2 regions of the Kitasatospora sp. NPDC058184 genome follow, and region 1 is predicted to be linked to the other one. Evidence: riboswitches for the same ligand, from Rfam matches in the RefSeq annotation. Region 1 holds a riboswitch; the other holds the start of a gene.

Region 1 (7,158 bases):
CGTCCCGGGCCTCGGCGCAGGCCCGGGCGGAGACCCGCAGCCCCTCGCCGAGGTCCAGGCCCTCGGCGGGGGCCGTCTGGTGGGCGGCCACGGCGGCGCGGAGCACCCCGGCCATCCAGGGGCCGCCCTTGGCGAAGGCGGCGGCGGGGTCGTCGGTGCCGGTGGCGGCGAGGCCGGGGAGGAGTTCGGCGACGGTGCGGAGCACCACCTCGGTCTCGCCGAGGGCGGGCAGCACCTCCTCGATGTACCGCAGGAAGCCGGGGTTGGGGCCGATCACCAGGACGCCCCGGCGCTCCAGCGCGGCGCGGTGGGTGAACAGCAGGTAGGCGGCGCGGTGCAGGGCGGCCAGTGTCTTCCCGGTGCCGGGGCCGCCCTGGACCACCAGGGCGCCGCGCAGCGGGGAGCGGATCACCCGGTCCTGCTCGGCCTGGATGGTGGCGACGGCGGTGCCCATCCGGCCGGTGCGCTCGCGGTCGAGGGCGGCGAGCAGGGCGGCCTCGCCGACCAGGGCGCGGCGGCCGGAGTCGTCCAGCCCGGCGAGGTCGAGCGCCTCGTCGTCGAGGCCGGTGACGGTGCGGCCCCGGGTGTGCAGGTGGCGGCGGCGCACCACCGGGCCGGGGTGGACGGGGGTCGCGGTGTAGAAGGGGCGGGCGGCCGGGGCGCGCCAGTCGAGCAGCAGCGGTTCGTACGTCTCGTCGGTCAGGCCGGTGCGGCCGATGTAGCGGACGGTGCCGTCGCGCTCGTCGAGCCGGCCGAAGCAGAGGCCGCGCTCGACCGCCTCCAGCCGGGCGGCGTGGCGGGCGGCTTCGCGGGCGCGCACCTCGCGCTCCAGCCGGGCCTGGTGGGTGCCGCCGGATCCGGCGCCGTCGTGGGCGCCGTCGGCGGTGCGGCGGGCCCGTTCGCGCTCGGCGTCCAGCCGGGCGTAGAGCCGGGTGAGGTGGGCCTGCTCGGTGCGCAGGGCCGCGGCGAGGGCGCTGGAGTCCCGCGTGGTCACTGGCGGTTCGCTCATCGGTGTGGTATCCTTGCGGTGAGAAGGCTGTGAAGCGTCATCTGAAAGGCGCTCAATTGACCCAGCCTACCCCACTCCGCCGACGTCCGGCGTGACCTCGGCTGTTACTCTTGCGAAGCGTGAGCGCGAAGCCCCAGATCCCCAATGTCCTGGCCTCCCGGTACGCCTCGGCGACCCTGGCCCAGCTGTGGTCCCCCGAGCACAAGGTGGTCCTCGAGCGCCACCTGTGGCTCGCCGTCCTGAAGGCCCAGCAGGACCTCGGCGTCGAGGTTCCGGCGACCGCCGTCGCCGACTACGAGCGGGTGATCGACCAGGTCGACCTCGGCTCGATCGCCGCCCGTGAGCGGGTCACCCGCCACGACGTGAAGGCCCGGATCGAGGAGTTCAGCGAGCTCGCCGGGCACGAGCAGATCCACAAGGGAATGACCTCCCGGGACCTGACCGAGAACGTCGAGCAGCTGCAGATCCGCCAGTCTCTGGAGCACGTGCGGGACCGCACGGTGGCCGTGCTGGTGCGCCTGGCCAAGCTGTCCGCCCAGCATGCCGAGCTGGTCATGGCCGGCCGCTCGCACAACGTGGCCGCGCAGGCCACCACCCTGGGCAAGCGGTTCGCGTCGATCACCGACGAGCTGCTGGTCGCCTTCCGCCGCCTGGAGGAGCTGATCGCCCGCTACCCGCTGCGCGGGATCAAGGGCCCGGTCGGCACCGCCCAGGACATGCTCGACCTCCTCGGTGGCGACACCGACAAGCTGGCCGAGCTGGAGCGCCGGGTCGCCGGGCACCTCGGCTTCGAGAACGTGCTGACCAGCGTCGGCCAGGTCTACCCGCGCTCGCTGGACTTCGAGGTGCTCACCGCCCTCGTCCAGCTGGCCGCCGCGCCGTCCAGCCTGGCCAAGACCATCCGCCTGATGGCCGGCCACGAGCTGGTCACGGAGGGCTTCAAGGAGGGCCAGGTCGGCTCCTCCGCGATGCCCCACAAGATGAACACCCGCTCCTGCGAGCGCGTCAACGGCCTGGCCGTCATCCTGCGCGGCTACGCCTCGATGACCGGCGAGCTGGCCGGCGACCAGTGGAACGAGGGCGACGTCTCCTGCTCGGTGGTGCGCCGGGTCGCGCTGCCGGACGCGTTCTTCGCCTTCGACGGCCTGCTGGAGACCTTCCTGACCGTCCTCGACGAGTTCGGCGCCTTCCCCGCGGTGATCGAGGCTGAGCTGGACCGCTACCTGCCGTTCCTCGCCACCACCAAGGTGCTGATGGGCGCGGTGCGCGCGGGCGTCGGCCGGGAGACCGGGCACGAGGTCATCAAGGAGCACGCCGTCGCCTCCGCGCTGGCGATGCGCGCGGGCGCCCGGGAGAACGAGCTGCTGGACCGGCTGGCCGCCGACGAGCGGATCCCGCTGGACCGGGCCGCGCTGGACGCGCTGCTCGCCGACCGGCTGTCCTTCACCGGCGCGGCCGGCGCCCAGGTCGCCGAGGTGGTCCGCCAGGTGGAGGCCGTCGCGGCCGCCTACCCGGAGGCCGCCAAGTACGCGCCCGGCGACATCCTCTGACGTCTCGTCAGCCCTGAGTCGAGGGCCCCGCCGCCGGACCGGTGGCGGGGCCCTCGCGCGTCGTGGGGACGTGGCCCGGGTCCAGCGGCGGGGTGGTGGTGCCGCACGGCCAGTCGCAGTTCGGCTCGGCCACCTGCTGGTCGTCGGCGGCGAGCACGTTGCCCCGTACGGTCGCGAGGGCGATCAGCCCGCCGGCGGCCAGCAGGCCCGCGCAGATCAGCATCGCGGTGTGGAAGGCGGAGTCGACCGAGGAGGGCACCCGGTAGGCGTCGCCGCTCAGCCCGGCCAGCGCCGGCAGGGCGGCGACCGCGAGCAGGCCGGCCGCGCGGGCGGCGGCGTTGTTGACCCCGCTGGCGATGCCCGCGTGCCGGACCTCGACGGCGGCCAGCACGGTCGCCGTCAGCGGTGCGACCAGCAGCGTCATGCCGCAGCCCATCACCGTGACGGAGGGCAGCACGTCCACCCAGTAGGAGGAGTCCGGGCCGACGCGCAGCATCAGCAGCACCCCGGCGGCGCACAGCAGGGGGCCGACGGTCAGCGGGATGCGCGGGCCGATCCGCTTGCCGAGGCGCCCGGCGCGCGCGGACAGCAGCAGCATCAGCACGGTGATCGGCACCAGCGCGAAGCCCGAGACCAGCGGCGAGAAGCCGGACACGATCTGGAGCTGCACCACCAGCAGGAAGAAGACGCCGCTGAACGCCGCGTACACGCACAGGGTGACCAGGTTCACGGCGGTGAACAGCCGGGAGGAGAACAGTCCGAGCGGCAGCATCGGATCGGGCGCGCGGCGCTCGACCGCCACGAAGGCGACGCCGAGCGCCACTCCGAGCACCCCGCTGACCCAGACGGCGGGGGACAGGCCCTCGCCGGCCGCCGTCAGCGCGTAGGTGATCGCGCCGAGGGCGAGGGCGGCGAGCACGGCGCCGAGGACGTCGAAGCGGCCGGAGGCGCCCTCGTCCCGGCTCTCCGGCACCGACCGGGTGGTGACCGCGATCACGGCGGCGGCGAGCGGCAGGTTCAGCAGGAAGATCCAGCGCCAGCCGGGGCCGTCCACCAGCCAGCCGCCGAGGAAGGGGCCGACCGCCGCCGACACCCCGCCGAGGCCGGACCAGAGCCCGACCGCCGCCGAGCGGTCGTCAGGGTGGAAGACGGCCTGGAGCATGGCGAGCGAGCCGGGGGTGAGCAGCGCCCCGCCGATGCCCTGGACGGCGCGGGCGGCGATCAGCACGTGGATGTTCGGCGCGGCGGCGCAGGCCGCGGAGGCGACGGCGAACCAGACCACGCCGATCAGGAAGACCTTGCGCCGCCCGTAGCGGTCGCCGAGCGCGCCGCCGAGCAGGATCAGGCCCGCCAGGGTGAGCAGATAGGCGTTCAGGGTCCATTGCAGGGACGCGAGGGAGGCGCCGAGGTCGGCGCCGATCCGGGGCAGCGCGACGTTCACCACGGTGCCGTCCAGCATCGCCATGCTGGAGCCGAGCACCGTCGCCATTAGTACCCAGCGACCCTGCGCGGTGCCCAGGCGCAGGGTGCCGGCCTCGGAGGTGGCCACGGGCGAATCCTGCGCTGCCGAGGCGCACGTGACAAGGGTCACCGGTGGGTGTGTTGGCGGCTGGCGGTGCGTGAGCGGACGGGTGCGCGGCGTGGCCGATCTCGGCGCAGGGTCGTGGATCAGTGGCGGGGGGTGAATGGGTTGTGTACGCACCGTGGGCCCGGGCCTGCGGAGGGTCACTGGGACAGGGGCGATCGTTGCCGTTTCAAGAGATCGACATTGCTTCACCCGAACGGATGGGTTTTAGTTCAGCGACCGCCCGGCCAGTCCGGACGGATCCGCCGGGTGGAACGCCGAGTCCTGCCGCTGCCCGGTGGTTCGAAACGAACTCTGTACGGCAGGAGCGGGGGACCCACAGGTAAGTCGCCGGACCGGAGTTCGTGCCTCAGGGCGCGGGCGTCCAGGACCGGCTTGGGGTGAAGCCGCGCAAGCGGCCGGGCAACTCCAGCCCGAACCCGACAGCTCACCTCGCAGGCGTCGGAGAGGAAAATTCCATGCCTGCACAGGCTCGTCGTATCGCCCTGCCCCGCGCCGCCCGCATCGGCATCGCCACCGCCGTCACCGGTGTGTCCTTCGCCCTCCCGCTCGTCACCGCGATGAGCGCCCAGGCCCACACCCCGGCCGCTCCGGCCGCCGCCTCCACCGAGGTCAAGCAGGCCGCGCAGGCCGCCGCTCCGGCCGCCCAGGCCGCGCAGGAGAGCTACCGCGTCGTCAGCGGTGACACCCTGTCCAAGATCGCCGACGCCAGGAACGTCGAGGGCGGCTGGCACGCGCTGTACGAGCAGAACCGCTCGGTCGTCGGCGCCGACCCGAACCTGATCTTCCCGGGCCAGCAGCTCGCGCTGTCCGGCCACGCCGCCGCGCCGGCCGCCGACGCCGCCCCGGCGAAGCCCGCCGCTCCGGCCAAGCCCGCCAAGCCGTCCGCTCCGGCGACCCAGGCCGCCAAGCCGCAGGCCCAGGTCCAGGTGCAGACCGAGGCCGCCAAGCCCTCCGCGCAGCTCGAGACCCAGCTCCAGGTCGCCGTTCCGGCCCAGGCCGTGACCGCCACTCCGGTCGCCGCCGCCACCTCCGGCTTCGTCGCCCCGCTGGCCGGCCCGCGGCTCGGCACCGCCTACGGCGTGGCCGGCTCGATGTGGGCTTCCGGCCACCACACCGGCCAGGACTTCGTCGCCTCCACCGGCACCCCGCTGCGCGCCGTCGCCAACGGTGTCGTGGTCAAGGCCGGCAACGGCGGCGCCTACGGCAACGAGGTCGAGATCAGGCTCGCCGACGGCCACTACGCCGAGTACGCGCACCTCTCCTCGATCGGCGTGAGGATCGGTCAGACCGTCACCGCCGGCCAGCAGATCGGCCTCTCCGGCGCCACCGGCAACGTGACCGGCCCGCACCTGCACTTCGAGATCCGCAACGGCTCGGAGTACGGCTCGGACATCAACCCGGTCGCCTACCTGCGCGCGCACGGCGTCGCGCTCTGACCCCGAGAGCTCCGGGGTACCAGGAACCACCGCCGCTGCGGGCGAACCGATCGCCCGGGATGGTCATGTCGGGTGACCGCTCGACCGGGTGATCGCCGCACGGCGGACATGGGCGCGGGACACGCCCAGGCCGGCCCGGCCGCATGAGGACCTCCTCGTGCGGCCGGGCCGGCCGCTTTCGTTCCCGGGCCCGCCCGGGGTGTTCGATCGATCGAACGAAGCGTCAACTCCGGTGTCCCGCAGGGGGTTCGCCGGGATCTCCGGGCGCCTGCGGGCGCCATGCTGGCGGACGGTCAGCGCCCGGCCGGTCCGGCGGTCGGGCGGGCCGGGAGGCGAGGAGGCCGGATGGCGGTCCGCAGCGGGGGCGTGGCGGGGGAGACGGCCGGGCGGGAGCGGCCCGGGGCGGGCGGGGTCGACCGGCTGAAGGCGGACTCGGTCGGCCTGGTCGGCGTGGTGTTCATGGCGCTCGCCACCGCCGCCCCGATCACCGCGATGACCGGCAACCTGCCGATCATCGTCGGTCAGGGCAACGGCGCGGGCGCGCCCGCCGCGTACATCGTGGCGACCGTGGTGCTGACGGTGTTCTCGGTCGGCTACGTGGCGATGGCCCGGCACATCACCGCGGCCGGCGCGTTCTACGGCTACGTCTCGCACGGGCTGGGGCGGGTGGCGGGGATGGCCTCGGGGCTGCTCGCGGTGCTCGCGTACGTCGTCACCGAGGCCGCGGCCCTCGGCTTCTTCGCGTACTCGCTGCGCGGGCTGGTCCGTTCGCAGCTGGGGGTGGACGTCGGCTGGGGCTGGTACGCGCTGTTCGGGGCGGCGGTGATCGGGGTGATGGGCTGGTTCGACCTGCATCTGACGGCCAGGGTGCTCGGGGTCGCGCTGGTGCTGGAGATCGGTGTCCTGTCGGCGGTCTCACTGGCGGTGCTGCTCTCCGGCGGCGGGCCGGACGGGCTCGCGGCCGGGACCCTGAACCCGCTGAACGCGCTGAAGGGGATGGGGAGTTCGGGAACCTCGGCGGCCGGGCTCGGACTGTTCTTCGCGTTCTGGTCCTGGGTGGGCTTCGAGTCCACCGCGATGTACGGCGAGGAGTCCCGCGACCCGAAGCGGGTGGTGCCGCGGGCCACGCTGATCTCCGTGATCGGGGTCGGGCTGCTCTACGTGTTCGTGTCCTGGATGATCGTGTCCGGCAACGGGGTCGAGCGGGCGGTCGCGGTGGCGGGCGGCGCGGTGCCGGGCAAGGACGGCAACAGCCTGTTCTTCGACCAGCTCGCCGCGCATCTTGGGGCCTGGGCGGTGAAGGTCTTCCAATGGCTGGTCGTCACCGGCTCGTTCGCCTGCGCGATGGCCTTCCACCAGTGCGCGGCCCGGTACCTGTACGCGATCGGGCGGGAGGGGCTGCTGCACCCGGCGCTCGGCCGCACCCATCCGCGGCACGGCTCGCCGCACGTCGCCTCGGTGACGCAGTCGGTCATCGCGGTGGGGCTGGTGGCGGGGTTCCTGGCGGCCGGCATGGACCCGTACGCGCACCTGTACACGCTGTTGGCGCTGCTCGGGACGATGGCGATCCTGGTC
Region 2 (7,158 bases), on a different contig from region 1:
CCGTGCTACACTGCGCGGCCGCAAAACCGGGCCCGGCGCGGTGGCCCCCACCCCTGGGCGGCCCCGCGCGAACGCACGGCGGAGCACCACCGGCCTGAGCAGCAACGATCCGCACAACGCCCGGGTTCCCGCACGTGATTTCGATTTTCAAACCTCAAACGAGGCCTGACCTGCGATCCCATGGGCCACCCGGCCGACGGGCCTTCGGTCCCACATTTCGGACGTAGTGGGCGGGCCGGTGCGGCGAATGGCCGGATCCCCATGTGAAGAAATTCACGAACTTTCCCACCCGCGCTCGGGCGCGCCCCGGCCCCGGCCCCCCGAAAGGGGTGCCGGGGCCGGTCGGGTAAGCCCCGCACGGGGTCAGGAGGCGATACCGAAGGCGATTCCGTCCAGGATGTCGTGCTCGCTCACGACCACCTCGGCGGCGCCGGTGCGCTCCATGATCTCCAGCAGTTCCAGCGCCCCGGCCGCGATCACGTCCACCCGGCCCGGGTGCATCGACGGGATGGCCGCGCGCTCGGCGTGGGTGGCGGCCAGCAGCTCCCGGGCGATCCCGGCGACCCGCTCCCGGCTGATCCGCGAGTGGTGGATCGCCGCCGAGTCGTAGCCGGGCAGGCCCTGGGCGATCGCCGACACCGTGGTGACCGTCCCGGCCAGGCCCACCAGGGTGGCCGCGCCGGTCAGCGGGACGACCTCCTCGGCCCGGTCCAGCTCGGCCCGCACGTGCGCCCGGGCGGCCTCGACCTGCGCCTCGGAGGGCAGCTCGGCGTCGCCGAAGTACCGCTCGGTGAGCCGCACGCAGCCGATGTCCACCGAGCGCGCCGCCTGCACGTCGTCCGTGCCGAGCACGAACTCGGTGGAGCCGCCGCCGAGGTCGAACACCAGGTACGGGCCGGGGAACTGACCGCCGGTCAGCTCCTTGGTGGCGCCCACGAAGGACAGCCGCGCCTCCTCCTCGCCGCTCACCACCTCGGGCTCGACGCCCAGGATGTCGCGCACGCCCTTGACGTACTCGTCGCTGTTCTCGGCGTCCCGGGAGGCGCTGGTGGCGACGAAGCGGACCCGCTCGGGGCCGACCCCGAAGCCGGAGATGACCTCCTGGTACTCCCGGCAGGCCGCGAAGGTGCGGGCCAGCGCGTCCGGGTGCAGCCGGCCGGTCCGGTCCACGCCCTGGCCCAGCCGGTTGACGATCATCCGGCGGTCCAGGTCGGTGATCTCCCCGGTCTCCGGGTCGAGGTCGGCGACCAGCAGGCGGATCGAGTTGGTGCCGCAGTCGATCGCGGCCACCCGGGTCGCGCTCACTCGGACTCCCGCTCCGCCGCGGCGTCCTCGGCGGCCCGCTTCTTCGCGGCGCGCTCGGCGGCCTTCTGCTGCTTGGCGGCGATCACGGCCTCGTGGTCCTGCTCCTTGGCGCGGTTGCGGGCGACCCGCTCACCGGCCGCCTCGACCTCGGCCGGGGAGACGCACGGGCCCTTGGCCCACCAGTCCTCCAGCATGCCGATCGCCTCGTCGCCGAGCGGGTTGACGCCCTCGCCGGCCGCCAGCGAGTGGCCGACCAGCACGTGCAGGCACTTCACCCGGTCCGGCATGCCGCCGGCGCTCGGGAAGCCCTCCAGCACCTCGATCGCGTCGCGCCGGGCGATGTAGTCCTCGTGCGCCTTCTGGTAGGCGGCGGCCAGCTCCGGGTCCTCGGCGAGCCGGGCGCTCTGGTCCTTCATCACGCCCTCCGCCTCCAGGGTGCCGATCAGCGAGGCGGCCTTGGGGCAGGTCAGGTAGTAGAGCGTGGGGAACGGCGTGCCGTCCGGCAGCCGGGGAGCCGTCTCCACGACGTCCGGGTTGCCGCAGGGGCAGCGGTGCGCCACGCCGCGCAGGCCGCGCGGCACCCGGCCGAGCTGGGCGGCGATGGCCGCGACGTCGGCGTCGGAGACGGTGGGGTGGTTCTCAGTGGTCATGGGGGGAGGTGTCTCCAACGGGGGACGGTGGGAGGGGAAGGGGGGTGGCGGGGGCCGCCGCGGCGGTGTCGGCGGCGTCCACCGAGTCCCAGATGCTGGCGTACCAGGGCTTGGCGGCCTTCGCCTGGCCGGCGGCGCCGCCGGGCGCCGCGTTCGGCCCGGAGGCGGCCCCGCCCGCGGACGAGGAGGTCCTGGCGGAGGCCTGGCCGGCCGGGTCCACCGCGATGTACGGGGTCTCCCCCGGCACCGCGTAGTGCAGCCGGGCGCGGGCCTGCGCCTTGACGTACTCCGGGTCCTGCCAGCGGGCCTTCTCCCGGCGCAGCTGCTCGACCTGCTGGCGCGCGTGGTCGGCCTTCGCCCGCTGGGCGGAGATCTCGGCGCGCTGGGAGATGAACTGCCGCGTCGGGTAGGCGAGGATCGCCACCAGCGAGCAGAGCACCAGGACGAGGACGGTCGCCCGGCTCGTGAACCGGGGCCGGGCCGCCAAGCCCGGGATCCTCCAGCCAGCCATCTCCCGTATCCCCTCCTGGTCGCGACGGTGCCCCGCCGTCCACCCTACGGGGTGAACGGCGGGGCACCGGTCAGGCGTGCGCTACCGGGAGCGCTCAGCCCTCGTGGCGGAAGCGCGGGAAGGCGCCGCGGCCGGCGTACTCGGCGGCGTCGTCGAGGATCTCCTCGATGCGCAGCAGCTGGTTGTACTTGGCGACGCGCTCGGAGCGGGCCGGGGCACCGGTCTTGATCTGGCCGCAGTTGGTGGCGACGGCCAGGTCGGCGATGGTGACGTCCTCGGTCTCGCCGGAGCGGTGCGACATCATGCAGCGGTAGCCGTTGCGCTGGGCCAGCTCGACGGCGTCCAGGGTCTCGGTCAGCGAACCGATCTGGTTCACCTTCACCAGCAGCGCGTTGGCGGTGCCGGTCTCGATGCCGCGGGCCAGACGGGCCGGGTTGGTGACGAACAGGTCGTCGCCGACCAGCTGGACCTTGTCGCCCAGCTTGTCGGTCATGGCCTTCCAGCCGGCCCAGTCCGACTCGTCCAGCGGGTCCTCGATGGAGACCAGCGGGTAGGCGGCGACCAGCTCGGCGTAGTACTCGATGAGCTCGGCGGCGGTGAGGTCCTTGCCCTCGAACCGGTAGGCGCCGTCCTCGTAGAACTCGGAGGAGGCGACGTCCAGGGCCAGCGCGACGTCACGGCCGGGCACGTAGCCGGCCTTCTCGATGGCCTCGACGATGAGGTCCAGGGCCTCGCGGTTGGAGTCCAGGTTCGGGGCGAAGCCGCCCTCGTCGCCCAGACCGGTGGACAGGCCGCGCTCCTTCAGCACGCCCTTGAGCGTGTGGTAGACCTCGACGCCCCAGCGGACGGCCTCGGAGAAGGACTCCGCGCCGATCGGGGCGATCATGAACTCCTGGATGTCGACGTTGGAGTCCGCGTGCGACCCGCCGTTGAGGATGTTCATCATCGGGACCGGCAGGACGTGCGCGTTCGGGCCGCCCAGGTAGCGGAACAGCGGCAGGTCGCTGGCCTCGGAGGCGGCGTGCGCGACGGCCAGCGAGACGCCCAGGATGGCGTTGGCGCCGAGCGAGGACTTGTCCGGGGTGGCGTCCAGGTCCAGCATGGCCTGGTCGATCAGGCGCTGCTCGGTGGCGTCGTAGCCGACCAGCTCCGGGCCGATCTGCTCGATGACGGCCAGGACGGCCTTCTCGACGCCCTTGCCGAAGTAGCGGTTCTTGTCGCCGTCGCGCAGCTCCAGCGCCTCGAAGGCACCGGTGGAGGCACCCGACGGGACAGCGGCACGACCCGTGCTGCCGTCGTCGAGGCCGACCTCGACCTCGACCGTGGGGTTGCCGCGGGAGTCGAGGATCTCACGGGCTACGACGACATCGATGGACGGCACGAGGCATCTCCTTGCGAGAGCAGGGTCCGGTCTGACGGTGGTGCTGCCAGCAGGACGATTGCGGAGTCGTTACGACCAGAGCCTAACCGCCCGGGCTGCCGTGGCCGCGTCGGCCTCGGTCCCGTCTCACCGTGTGGCCCTGCTACCCACCGGTAGTTCACCTGCTTGTCCCAGCTTGTCCCACCGGAGCGGGCGAATGCGGACGAAGGGGACCGGTAGGACCGGCCCCCTTCGGACGGCGGGGTGGAGCGGCGTCGACGCCGAGCGCTCCGGCGCGGCGGCGGGCGCCCCGGCGGGCACCCCGGTCTCGGGGTGCTGCCGGCCGCGGGCGGTCCCGGCGTCGGGCGGGGCGGCTCAGCCGAGGTGCAGCACCTGGCCGGGCATGATCAGGTTCGGGTCGCCGCCGACGGTGGAGTGGTTCTGCTCGTACAGCGCGCTCCAGCCGCCGGACACGCCCTGGGCGGCGGCGATGGTCGACAGGGTGTCACCGGCACGGACGGTGTAGTCGTGGCCGGCGGCCTGCGGGGCCTGCTGCGCGGCGCGCGGGGCGTACTGCGGCTGGGCGGCGGCCTGGCCGGCGTACTGCTGGTAGACGCTCTGGTGGCTGGTCCAGTACCAGCCGCCGTTGTTCTGGTACCAGTACACCTTGGCGTCGGCGTCCCAGCCGGCCTTGCCGGAGAAGCCCGGGGTCTGCGGCTGCGCCTGCTGCTGCGGGGCGACCTGCTGGACCGGCTGCGCGGCGGGCTTCTGGGCCGGCTTCTGGGCGGCGGGCTTCTGCGCGACCGGCTTCTCGGCGGGCTTGGCGGCGGGCTTCGGGGCCTGCTGCTTGGGGGCGGACTGCGGCTTGGCGTCCGAGGAGGTGTCGACCGAGGCCGGGGCACCGCCCTTGGTCAGACCGGCCTTCTGGGAGCAGACCGGCCAGGCGCCCGGACCCTGCGAGGCCAGCACCTTCTCGGCGACCGAGATCTGCTGGGCCTTGCTGGCCTGGTTGGCCTGCGCCGCGTAGGCGGTGCCGCCGTACGCCTTCCAGGTGCTGGACGTGAACTGGAGGCCGCCGTAGAAGCCGTTGCCGGTGTTGATGCTCCAGTTGCCGCCGCTCTCGCACTGGGCGACGGAGTCCCAGGTGGAGGCCGGGGCGGCGGAGGCGCCGGTGGCGGTGAGGAGCGGCATCGCGAGTCCGACGCCGGCCACACCGGCGACGGCGATGGCCTTCTCGGCCTGGGTGCGACGACGGTGACGGCCAGTTCCAACGAACAGCATGAAGAGGTCCCTCTCCGTACGCCTGCGAGGTGAGCTGTCGGGTTCGGACCGGGAGGTGGCCCGGCCGCCGTACGCGGAAACGATTCCGCTCGGGCGGCTTCACCCCAAGCCGTGGGGAGACGGCAACAAACCTGGTTCCCCCGCCCCTGCCCAGGGTTCTGGTCGGTTTCCCGTGACGCGGCGGGCAGGATTCGGCGTTCCGCGTACGAGGTCCGCAGCTGCGAACTCCAGGGAGAGTAGACAGATCATCAGACCAATCACAAGCTCATATCACCGATATCACACAACAATTACGGCCCGTGTCCGATCGCCTACCAACAGCGGCGTTATGTCCGGATTGATGGGTGTTCACACCCCCGTCGGCGGGCGATCGGCGACGTCCCGTCAGCGCGATCTCAGCAGGTCGGAGGCGTCGAAGAGGCATCCGGAACGGGGTGCGGAGGGGCGTGCGGGGAACGGCTCTCCGGACTGAATTCCACCGGGAGTTCGCGCAGGCCACGCATGATCAGACCACCCCGCCAGCGCAGATTCTCCGGGCTTTCCGCGAGCCGCAGATCGGGCAGCCGGGAAAGCAGCGTGGCCAGCGCGGCACGCCCTTCGAGCCGCGCCAGCGGAGCGCCGATGCAGTAGTGGATGCCGTGCCCGAAGCCCAGGTGGGGGTTGTCCTTCCGGGCCAGGTCCAGGGTGTTCTCCGCCGCGAACCGGGCCGGGTCGCGGTCCGCCGCGGCCAGCACCACCAGCACCGGGTCGCCGACCGGGATGTCCACCCCGCCGATGGTCAGCGGACGGGTCGCGAACCGCCAGGTCGCCAGCTCCACCGGCCCGTCGTAGCGCAGGAGTTCCTCGATCCCGGTCTCCAGCAGCGCGCTCTCCCCGCGCACCACCGACTCCTGCAGCAGCCGGCGCTGCTCCGGATTGCGCAGCAGCGCGTAGGTGCCGTTGCCGATCAGGTTCACGGTGGTCTCGAAACCCGCGAACAGGAGGATGAAGGCCATCGCCGCGGCCTCGTTCTCGGTCAGGTGCTCACCGTGGTCGCCGGCCCGGATCAGGCCCGAGATCAGGTCGTCCCCGAGGTCCGCCCGCTTGCGGTGGATCAGCTCCAGCAGGTACGCCCGCATCCGCTTCACCGCCCGCCCCACGCCGCCGCGTTGGCCCCCGCCGTGGCGGATCATCATCCCTGCCCAGTCGCGGAAGTCGTCCTGGTCCTCGGCCGGCACCCCGAGCATGTCGCAGATCGCGTAGATGGGGAGCGGGAAGGCGAACTCGTGGATCAGGTCCGCCGAACCGCGCTGCGCGAAGCCGTCGATCAGCCGGTCGGTGAGCTGCTGCACCCGCGGCTCGAACTCGGCCACCCGGCGCGGGGTGAACGCCTTCGACACCAGCCGGCGCAACCGGGTGTGGTCCGGCGGGTCGATGTTCAGCAGGTGGGTCATCAGGTCCGCCTGCCGCTCGCCCGGGATGCCCACCCGGCCGGTGCGGTGCGCCTGCCCGCTGTGGTGCGCCGGGTTCTTCGACAGCCGGCTGTCCGCGAGCGCCTGCCGGGCGTCCGCGTACCTGGTCACCAGCCAGGCCTCCACCCCGCTCGGCAGGGTGGTGCGGTGCACCGGGGAGTGCTCGCGCAACCAGGCGTAGGCGGGGTACGGGTCGGCGGCGAACTCCCAGGTGAACAGCTGCGGGGCGGGGGCGTCGGACGACGGGGCGGCGGGCCGGGCGGGGACGGGCTGAGCTGGCATGGACCGACCGTATCCGGTGCGACGGGCCCGCCCTCCCTCCGGCGGGGCGCCGCTTCCCCGCCACTCCTCCGCCGCGCTTCCGCGACCGGACGCGTCGGGCGCGCCAACACTCCATGGCCGGTCCGTGGCCGGTCCGTGGACAGCTCTTGGCCGACTCTTGGCCGCGGGGCGGGCGTGAGCCTGGTCACCTGAGGGGTAATCCCTGTTGCGGAGGGTCAGGACGTGCCTACGATCCTCCGCAGTACGCGTGGGCGCCGGTGCGGTGTCGCCCACAGGGAGGAGCAGACCATGCGGGTCAGCGGGTCAGTCGTCGTCATC

The links. Region 1 has a riboswitch for cyclic di-AMP ahead of ACFVXH_RS29335 (peptidoglycan DD-metalloendopeptidase family protein). Riboswitches for the same ligand answer to the same signal wherever they lie in the genome.
Region 2: it holds a riboswitch for cyclic di-AMP, as region 1 does, so the genes downstream of both, ACFVXH_RS08655 (transglycosylase family protein) here and ACFVXH_RS29335 (peptidoglycan DD-metalloendopeptidase family protein) in region 1, are expected to answer to the same signal.

The regions. Positions count from the first base shown of each region.
Region 1 is NZ_JBHVVE010000018.1:35,629-42,786, forward strand. Features, by position in the region: gene ACFVXH_RS29320 (HelD family protein) at 1-1,009, opposite strand, end outside; gene purB (adenylosuccinate lyase) at 1,129-2,559, shown strand; gene ACFVXH_RS29330 (MFS transporter) at 2,567-4,048, opposite strand; cyclic di-AMP (ydaO/yuaA leader) riboswitch at 4,400-4,600, shown strand; gene ACFVXH_RS29335 (peptidoglycan DD-metalloendopeptidase family protein) at 4,603-5,583, shown strand; gene ACFVXH_RS29340 (APC family permease) at 5,929-7,158, shown strand, end outside.
Region 2 is NZ_JBHVVE010000004.1:1,635-8,792, reverse strand. Features, by position in the region: gene ACFVXH_RS08675 (Ppx/GppA phosphatase family protein) at 364-1,305, opposite strand; gene ACFVXH_RS08670 (DUF501 domain-containing protein) at 1,302-1,973, opposite strand; gene ACFVXH_RS08665 (septum formation initiator family protein) at 1,945-2,466, opposite strand; gene eno (phosphopyruvate hydratase) at 2,561-3,847, opposite strand; gene ACFVXH_RS08655 (transglycosylase family protein) at 4,202-5,107, opposite strand; cyclic di-AMP (ydaO/yuaA leader) riboswitch at 5,113-5,281, opposite strand; gene ACFVXH_RS08650 (cytochrome P450) at 5,503-6,840, opposite strand; gene ACFVXH_RS08645 (SDR family NAD(P)-dependent oxidoreductase) at 7,129-7,158, shown strand, end outside.